DNA from 4 places in the Streptomyces sp. P9-2 genome. Region 3 is predicted to be linked to each of the others. Evidence: riboswitches for the same ligand, from Rfam matches in the RefSeq annotation. Region 3 holds a riboswitch; each other region holds the start of a gene.

Region 1 (2,193 bases), 1.5 Mb from region 3:
GTGCGCGACGGCGAGCGAGACGCCGAGGATGGCGTTGGCGCCGAGCGAGCCCTTGTTGTCGGTGGCGTCCAGGTCGAACATCGCCTGGTCGATCAGGCGCTGCTCGGTGGCGTCGTAGCCGACGAGCTCCGGGCCGATCTGCTCGATGACGGCCAGTACGGCCTTCTCGACGCCCTTGCCCAGGTAACGGCCGGCGTCGCCGTCACGGAGTTCGATGGCCTCGAAGGCGCCGGTGGAGGCGCCGGACGGGACGGCGGCACGACCCGTGCTGCCGTCGTCGAGGCCGACCTCGACCTCGACCGTGGGGTTGCCTCGGGAGTCCAGGATTTCCCGGGCTACGACGACGTCGATGGACGGCACGAGCATCTCCTTCTTGGGATGTGACGCGGGTGAGCGGGGCCGCGGGGCCCTGCGAGTCCGAGCCTAACCGGCTCCGGGCGTTCGGCCATCTCGCCGCCCGCCTCATGGACAGAACAGAGCGTAAATTGTTTCCGTACGGAACAAAGCCGTCTCGGCAAACCGTGACCGGAATGCGTCCGGACATGACCCCGCCCCGGTGCGCACGGGGGAAGAAACGCACCGGGGCGGGGAGCCCGTGGGGGGACGGGAGGGACCTCGCGGTCTGCCCTTACTTGAGGTGCAGCTGCTGGCCCGGGTAGATGAGGTCGGCGTCGTCGACGATGTCGTCGTTCAGCTCGAACAGCTTCGCCCAGCCGCCCTCGACGTCGTGCTCCGCGGCGATCGAGCTGAGGGTGTCGCCCTTGACGACCTTGTACTCGCCGTCGCCCTTCTCGACCTTCTTGCCGGTCGGGGTGGTGACGGTCTTCTTCGCCGCCTTCTCCTCGGCCGGGGCGGCCGGGCGCTCGGCGGAGCGGGAGGCCTTCTCCTCGGTGCGCTCGGCGGGGGCCTCGGTCTTGGGGGCCTCGGCGGCGGCACCGCTGTACGGGGTGTTGGACAGGCCCGTGCCGCAGACCGGCCAGGCGCCCTTGCCCTGGCCCGCGAGGACCTTCTCGGCGATCTCGATCTGCTGCGCCTTGGAGGCCTGGTCGGCGGTGGCGGCGTACTGGGTGCCGCCGTACGCGGCCCAGGTGGAGGCGGAGAACTGCAGACCGCCGTAGTAGCCGTTGCCGGTGTTGATGGACCAGTTGCCGCCGGACTCGCACTGGGCGACGGCGTCCCACTCGGACGCGGTGGCCGCGGAGGCGGTGCCGGACGCCATCAGCGGGCCGGCGACGGCGGCGCCGGTGACACCGGCGATGGCGATGGCGCGGGTGGCCTTGGACGGACGACGGTGCTTGCCCTTGCCGGAAAACAGCATGGTTGGATCCCCTCACCGACGCCTACGAGGTGAGCTGTCGGGTTCGGGCCGGTTGAGTTGCCCGGCCACGTCCCTCACGGGACGCGGCTTCACCCCGAGCCGTACCGGACGTCAACCGTCCGGTCGCGGCACTTACCTGGGTCCCCCGCTCCTGCCTACGGCGCATGACGCGACGACTGTTCCCGTGCTGCCACTGGCAGGATTCGGCGTGGCGGCAGCCGGGGCCCGCGATGGCGAGCGGTCACGACCGTAAGCACGCGATCGGCGGAATTTCAAAGATGATCAGGGCCTCTGAGACCTATCTCTCACGGCCCTTATTACGGACATTCAGCTCTAATCGCTCCGTCAACTGCCGCCGCACGGGGGTGCCTTCTGCCACCCTTTTCCGACCGCTATTCGCCGGTTTCTGCGTCCACCAGGAGGCGCTGGCCGGGCAGGATGAGGTCCGGGTCGTCGCCGATGACCTGCTGGTTCTCGACGTAGAGGGCCGTCCATCCGCCGGTCAGGGCAAGGGAGTCGGCGATGGAGGCCAGGCTGTCGCCGGTCTGGACGGTGTAACGGTCATCGGAGATGCCCGCAGGCGTGTCCGCGGAGGGTGAGGCGTGCCGGCCGGACGACGGGGTCCCGGTACCCGCGGTCGCACCCTCCTCCGCGCTGACACCGCGATGGCGGCCCGAGCCGCCGTCCTCGGACTCACCGACGGCCGAAGAACCGGTGCTCTGCCCCGACTTGTCCGACTCGTCACCTCCGGGAGTGGCGGAGGTGGACGCGGAGGCGCCGGCGCCCGTGCCGCTCTTCGCCTCACCGGACGAACCGGACGTCGCCGACGGAGAGGGAGAAGCGGACGAATCACCGGATTCCGGCGAAGCGGACGG
Region 2 (2,193 bases), 4.4 Mb from region 3:
GGGAGACCCCGTAGCGGCGGGCGAGCAGTTCCTCGGTGAGCCGGCCCCCGCGCTCGTAGACACCGGCGACGATGTCGTCCCGGATCGCCGTGCACACCGAGTGCGCGGGAATACGCATGACCGACCTCCGGCTTAATCCCCGTGAAACGTCGACGATTGACGTCCGTTCGTGACTCTATTGCAACCGGAGACAATTTCCGACGGCGGACCGGAATCCATACATAATTTTTGGACAGGCGGCGCATGCGCGGACGGGCTCGAAAACGGCGAAAGCCCCGGCTCGTGGGAGCCGGGGCCTGAAGACGGGCCGGTACGCCCCGAGGGCGCGGTGGTACGCCTCAGATGTTCACGCCGTGCGACCGCAGGTAGGAGACCGGGTCGAGGTCGGAGCCGTAGTCGGCGGACATGCGCGCCTCGAAGTGCAGGTGGGCGCCGGTGACGTTGCCGGTGGCGCCGGACAGGCCGATCTGCTCGCCGGCGACGACCTCCTGGCCCACGGACACCGAGATCGACGACAGGTGCGCGTACTGGGTGTACGTGCCGTCGTGCATCTTGATGACGACCTGGTTGCCGTAGGCGCCGCCCCAGCCGGCCTCGACGACCGTGCCGACGCCGACGGAGTGGACGGGCGTGCCGCTCGCGGCGTGGAAGTCGATCCCGGTGTGGCTGCCGGACGACCAGATGGCGCCGCCGCTCTGGTACGCGGTCGACACGTAGGAGCCGGGGATCGGGGAGACGAAGGTGTTGAGGCGCTTGCGCTCCGCCTCACGCGCGGCGCGCTCCTTCTCGGCGCGGGCCTTCTCGGCCTCCTCGACGGCGCGCTCACGGGCCGCCTCCTCGGCGGCCTTGCGCGCGGCCTCCTGGGCCGCCACGCGGGCGGCCTCGTGCTGGGCGGCGGCCTGGGCGTCGATGCGGTCGGCGACCACGTCGCCGAGGGTGACGACAGGGGTGAGGCCGGTCTGGGCCGCGGCCGGTTCGGCGGCGAGCGCGGGGGCCGTGAAGGAGCCGACGACGCCGGTGCCCGCGAGGGCCGCGACGCCCGCGGCGCGGGCGGTGCCGCGCTGGACGCGGCCGGGACGACGGTGCTTCCCGGTGGCGCGGGTGAACGCCATGTACAAGCTGGTCCTTTCCTTCCCTCTCGCCTACCGGGTTAGCTGACGGGTTCGGAGCAGGAAGGTCTCCTACGGACACCCTCGCGACACGCGCGGGCGTCCGATTCACCCCAGGGACTGCACATGGGTCCCCGGCTCCCCTGGCTCGCGCCGTACGGGGACTCGGCGATGACTGTCCGGTGCCGCGGATGCGGCGCACTGCCCGACGAACAGCCCGCACGAAACTAAGCGGGACATCTCACAATCCCCAAACGATTCCCGGGTTTTGTAGCGCATCCCACAGGGCAGACAGGCAACCTCCGCCCCAATTGGGGCATAAGGGAGCCCCGGTGACGTACCCGTCACCGGGGCTCCCGCGCGCGTGCGTCCCGCTGCGGCTCTACTCGGCCGTGACGACGGTGACTTCGCCGATCCCGAGCGCCTCCACGGGCGCCTTGATCTGCGCCGCGTCGCCGACGAGCACGGTCACCAGGCGGTCCACCGGGAAGGCGTTCACGACGGCCGCCGTGGCCTCCACGGTGCCGGTCGCGGCCAACTGCCGGTACAGGTCGGCCTGGTAGTGGTCCGGCAGGTGCTGCTCGACCTGGTCCGCCAGGGTGCTCGCGACGGCCGCCGCCGTCTCGTACTTGAGCGGCGCCACGCCCACCAGGTTCTGCACGGCGACGTCCCGCTCCTCGTCCGTGAGGCCCTCGGCGGCCAGCGTGCGCAGCACGGTCCACAGGTCGTCCAGCGCCGGGCCGGTGTTGGGGGTGTCGACCGAGCCGCTGATGGCCAGCAGCGACGCGCCCGTGCCGTCGGGGGCCGAGCGCAGCACCTGGCCGAACGCCCGTACGCCGTAGGTGTATCCCTTCTCCTCGCGCAGGACGCGGTCCAGGCGCGAGGTGAGGGTGCCGCCGAGGCAGTACGTGCCGAGCACCTGCGCGGGCCACACGCGGTCGTGCCGGTCCGGGCCCGTACGGCCGATCAGCAGCTGCGTCTGCACGGCTCCGGGGCGGTCCACGATGACCACGCGGCCGGTGTCGTCCGCGACCACCGGCGGGACGGGCCGCGGCTGCGCCTGGGAGCCGGTCCAGGCGCCCAG
Region 3 (2,193 bases):
GTCCAGGTCGCGGCAGACCAGGGCCATCAGACGCTTGGAGTCGGCGGCGTCGTAGATCGAGAAGGACGACGTGAAGCCGAGCCTCTTGGACTCGCGGCGCAGGATGCGCACGCACGCGCTGTGGAACGTCATGACCCACATCGCGTTCGCCCGGGGCCCGACGAGCTGCTCGACGCGCTCCTTCATCTCGCCCGCGGCCTTGTTGGTGAAGGTGATCGCGAGGATCTGGCCCGGGTGGACGTCCCGCTCGGCGAGCAGGTAGGCGATGCGGTGGGTGAGCACACGGGTCTTGCCGGACCCGGCACCGGCGACGATGAGCAGCGGGGAGCCGGAGTGCACGACCGCGGCGCGCTGGTTGTCGTTCAGCCCCTCGAGCAGCGCGGCGGAGTCGATCACCGGCCGCGGGGCGCCGTCCCGGTAGTAGGAGTCCCGCTCCGGGGGCACGTCGAACTTCCCGCCGAACAGGTCGTCCGGCAGGGGCTCCGGGGCGTGCTCGTCCTCGGGCGGCGGCGGGGGCTCGTCCGCCGGGCCGCGCTGGGCCTGGAGGTCCGCCAGGAAGCTGTCGTCAAAGAGGCTGCTCATCGCTCTCCGAGTCTAGGGCGCTCCACCGACAACCCGGGCCCGCCCCGGGAACATCCCCCGGCCCCTCGCGGGGGCGCCCCGGCGGGCACCCTCCACGGTCAGCGCCTCACCGTGCGTGACATCCCCAAGAAGGTCACGAAAATGTATCGGGCATATCACCCATCAACCTTCACAAGGACCACACCAGTTGGCTACCGTGCCGTCCGGGCCGCTCGTCCCCCGCCGGCGAACCTCGCCGGGCCGCGCGGCCCCCGCCGAGTCCGTCACTGTCCGCCAGGGCAGCCGGAGCCGGGGACCCACCGAGACTTGGGGTGAATCGGCCCACTCTTCGGAGAGGCCGTAGGGCAACCCTTCCACCCGCCCGAACCCGACAGCTAACCCGGTAGGCGGAGCACCGGAAGGAGTCGCCTCCCTTGGCGTCGCACCGCAAGTCGCGCACCCCCGGCACGCGCGTGGCAGGCATACGCACCCCGGCCCTCGCCACGGCCGCGCTCACCTCTGTGGCCCTGCTCTCCCAGACGGCCAACGCCTCTCCCGGCGAGGACCGGCCGAGCCTGGAGGAGGTGGAGAAGAAGGTCGGCGACCTCTACCGGCAGGCCGAGTCGGCGACCGAGAAGTACAACGCGGCCAAGGAGAAGACCACCAAGCAGCGCAAGCGCGTCGACACCCTCCTCGACGACGTGGCGCAGCGCACGCAGAAGCTGAACGAGGCGCGCGCCGAGCTGGGCTCCTACGCGGCTGCCCAGTACCGCACCGGCGCGGGCATGCCCGACACCGCGACGTTCCTGCTCGCGGAGACCCCGCAGGACATCTTCGACCAGCGTCAGGTGCTGGACCGGATGACCGGCCGCCAGAAGGCGGCGGTCGACGACTACGTCACCCAGCAGACCGAGACGATGAAGAAGCGGCAGGAGGCCACCGAGAGCCTCCAAACGCTCACCGAGACGCAGGGCGACCTGAAAACGGCGAAGGCCACCGTCCAGAAGAAGCTCGCCGACGCGCGCGAACTGCTGTCGAAGCTGACCGCCGAGGAGAAGGCGCGGCTCGCCGCGATCGAGAAGCGCAAGCAGGAGGCGGCCGCCCGCAAGGCCGCGGAGCTGGCCCGGCAGCAGGCGGAGCAGGAGCAGGCCCGCGAGGAGGCCGCGCAGCAGGGCGGCGGCACCTCGGAGGGCACCGGGTCCGGATCCGGGTCCGGCTCGACCGAGACCCCGCCCGCCGACTCGTCGTACGGCACCAAGGCCGAGAAGGCCCTCGCCTTCGCCCGCGCGCAGATCGGCAAGCCGTACGTCTGGGGCGCGACCGGTCCCGGCTCCTACGACTGCTCGGGGCTGACCCAGGCCGCCTGGAAGGCCGCCGGCGTCTCCCTCCCGCGCACCACCTACGACCAGGTGAACGCCGGCACCACCGTCCCGGTGTCCCAGGCGCAGCCCGGTGACCTGGTCTTCTTCTACGACGACGTCACCCACGTGGGTCTCTACATCGGCAACGGCATGATGATCCACGCCCCGAAGCCGGGCACGTACGTCCGCGAGGAGTCGATCTTCTACGACGGCGACTCCGCGATCCACAGCATCGTCCGGCCGGCCTGACGGCACGGGCGCACAGGACGCA
Region 4 (2,193 bases), 180 kb from region 3:
GCCGCTTCTCGACGACCTCGGCTGCACGGGGCTCGCGGTGTGCGGACAGGGGGCGCAGGTCTACGACGCCGCCGCGGGGCGGATGCTGTGGTCGGTCCGGCTGGACCGGGAGCTGGCGGAGACCGCGCTCGGCAAGATCGAGGCCGAGGTGGGGGAGGTGTACGCCGCGGTCGACCAGGACGGGGTCGACGGGCTGACGCTGATCGAGCAGGGCTACCGGATGCCGCACCCGACGCTGCCGTCGGTGCGGGTGGAGCGGCGCGACGACCTGTGGGCGAAGCCGATCAGCAAGGTGCTGCTGCGCCACCCGGCGCTGTCGGACGACGCGCTGGCGGCGGCGGCCCGCTCCGTGGTCGGCTCGCTGGCCACGGTCACCATGTCGGGGCCGGGCACGGTGGAGCTCCAGCCGTGCGGGGTCACCAAGGCGACGGGGCTGGCGCTGGCCGCCGAGCACCTGGGGCTGCGCCCCGAGGACACGATCGCCTTCGGGGACATGCCGAACGACGTCCCCATGTTCCGGTGGGCGGGCCACGGCGTCGCCATGGCCAACGCGCATCCGGAGCTGAAGGCGGTGGCCGACGAGGTCACCCTGTCGAACGAGGACGACGGCGTGGCCGTCGTCCTCGAGCGACTGTTCGGGCAGGTGGCCGGTGTCGGCCGTCAGAGGTCGGCTCAGTACGCGCCGAAGACGTTGTCGATCGAGCCGTAGCGGTCGGCGGCGTAGTTGCAGGCCGCGGCGATGTTGGCGACCGGGTCGAACGGGTCGAAGGCGGTGCCGGGCACGTGGTACGCCTGGAAGGTCGGGTCGATGACCTGCAGCAGGCCCTTCGACGGGGTGCCCTTCGCGGCGTTGGAGTCCCACAGGTTGATGGCGGCCGGGTTGCCGGACGACTCCCGCATGATGTTGCGGTGGATGGAGTCGTAGGAGCCGGGGATGCCGTTCTGCGCCATGATGTCCATCGCCTCGCGGATCCAGCCGTCGAGGTTGTCCGGGTACGCGGTCGTGGAGGCGGCGGTCGTGGCCTGGGCCGAGGGGGCCGCGGAGGCGCTGGTGGCCCCGAACAGCGGCAGCGCGACCACGGCGACGCCGGTGCCGGCGACGGCAAGGGTGCGGACGAGGCGACGGGGCGAAGCGAAAGCGGGCATGTCTGGGTCCTCTCCTACGCCTGCGAGGTGAGCTGTCGGGTTCGGGCGGGAGAGTGCCCGGCCGTGCCCCTGCGGGCATGGCTTCACCCCGAGCCGTCCCGGCGTGGTGTCCGGTACGGCGGCTTACCTGGGTCCCCCGCTCCTGCCGTGCGTGAGTTGGTCGTCGGGTGTGATGCGGGTGGCGGCAGGACTAGGCGTCCACCCGGCAGGCCCGGAACGTATGCGAGAGCAGATGTCGGGAACAAGTGCGACGATCACGCAACACCCCGTTTGATCTTGAGATGGGTGTTTTTGAACGTTTGATCCTTTGCGGTCGCCAAGCGTCAACTCCGTTGCGTGGAGCGGAAGGACGGGGGTGTGCGAGGGTGTCCCGGTGATCGCCCGGCGCGTGACTCACTTCACGGAACGGCGACCCCGAGCGCATTTGTGGCCAAGGGGAATTCGCTCACCAATAACGGCAAATCGGACCCAGGGGTGGGGCAGGATGGTTCAGGGGTCACTGTGTCCGGGAAGCTGAGGTATGTCCGTTGTTATCAGCCGAACAAAAACACTCCGCTTCTGATCCCGTATCGCCCTGCTTGTGACCCCGGGCCCTGGCGGTGATCGAAACCTGACCGGATACGCTGACTCGAGTGGTGGCAGCGACCTATCGACAAACCGTGTAACCGCCAGCAGACACCAGCAGACAGGAGACCCCTCGTGACCGTCGTCGGGCCGTTCGGGCTGAGCGTGCGGGACCAGGCTCTGGAAGCCGATGTCCAGGCCGGATTGACGGCTGTCGAGGAAGGGCTGCTCGAAGCCACCAAGAGCGAGGTGCCGTTCATCACGGAGGCCGCGCAGCACCTGGTGCGGGCCGGCGGCAAGCGGTTCCGCCCGCTGCTCGTCATGCTGGCCGCCCGGTTCGGCGACCCCTACGCGCCCGGCGTCGTGCCGTCGGCCGTCGTGGTGGAGCTCACCCACCTGGCCACGCTGTACCACGACGACGTGATGGACGAGGCCGAGGTGCGCCGCGGGGTCGCGAGCGCGAACGCCCGCTGGGGCAACTCG

Evidence for each region. A riboswitch is a leader RNA that binds a small molecule or an ion and turns the genes downstream of it on or off. The one in region 3 is predicted to bind cyclic di-AMP.
Region 1: linked by a shared signal. The riboswitch ahead of ACQY0Z_RS10100 (transglycosylase family protein) and the one ahead of ACQY0Z_RS03155 (C40 family peptidase) in region 3 are both predicted to bind cyclic di-AMP.
Region 2: linked by a shared signal. The riboswitch ahead of ACQY0Z_RS23320 (M23 family metallopeptidase) and the one ahead of ACQY0Z_RS03155 (C40 family peptidase) in region 3 are both predicted to bind cyclic di-AMP.
Region 4: linked by a shared signal. The riboswitch ahead of ACQY0Z_RS04085 (transglycosylase SLT domain-containing protein) and the one ahead of ACQY0Z_RS03155 (C40 family peptidase) in region 3 are both predicted to bind cyclic di-AMP.

Annotation. Positions count from the first base shown of each region.
Region 1 is NZ_CP192633.1:2,145,768-2,147,960, reverse strand. Features, by position in the region: gene eno (phosphopyruvate hydratase) at 1-360, opposite strand, end outside; gene ACQY0Z_RS10100 (transglycosylase family protein) at 629-1,318, opposite strand; cyclic di-AMP (ydaO/yuaA leader) riboswitch at 1,323-1,491, opposite strand; gene ACQY0Z_RS10095 (transglycosylase family protein) at 1,711-2,193, opposite strand, start outside.
Region 2 is NZ_CP192633.1:5,099,375-5,101,567, reverse strand. Features, by position in the region: gene ACQY0Z_RS23325 (GntR family transcriptional regulator) at 1-118, opposite strand, end outside; gene ACQY0Z_RS23320 (M23 family metallopeptidase) at 339-1,112, opposite strand; cyclic di-AMP (ydaO/yuaA leader) riboswitch at 1,125-1,290, opposite strand; gene ACQY0Z_RS23315 (M16 family metallopeptidase) at 1,492-2,193, opposite strand, start outside.
Region 3 is NZ_CP192633.1:691,486-693,678, forward strand. Features, by position in the region: gene pcrA (DNA helicase PcrA) at 1-582, opposite strand, end outside; cyclic di-AMP (ydaO/yuaA leader) riboswitch at 835-971, shown strand; gene ACQY0Z_RS03155 (C40 family peptidase) at 996-2,171, shown strand.
Region 4 is NZ_CP192633.1:873,546-875,738, reverse strand. Features, by position in the region: gene ACQY0Z_RS04090 (HAD family hydrolase) at 1-709, shown strand, start outside; gene ACQY0Z_RS04085 (transglycosylase SLT domain-containing protein) at 673-1,146, opposite strand; cyclic di-AMP (ydaO/yuaA leader) riboswitch at 1,149-1,319, opposite strand; gene ACQY0Z_RS04080 (polyprenyl synthetase family protein) at 1,846-2,193, shown strand, end outside.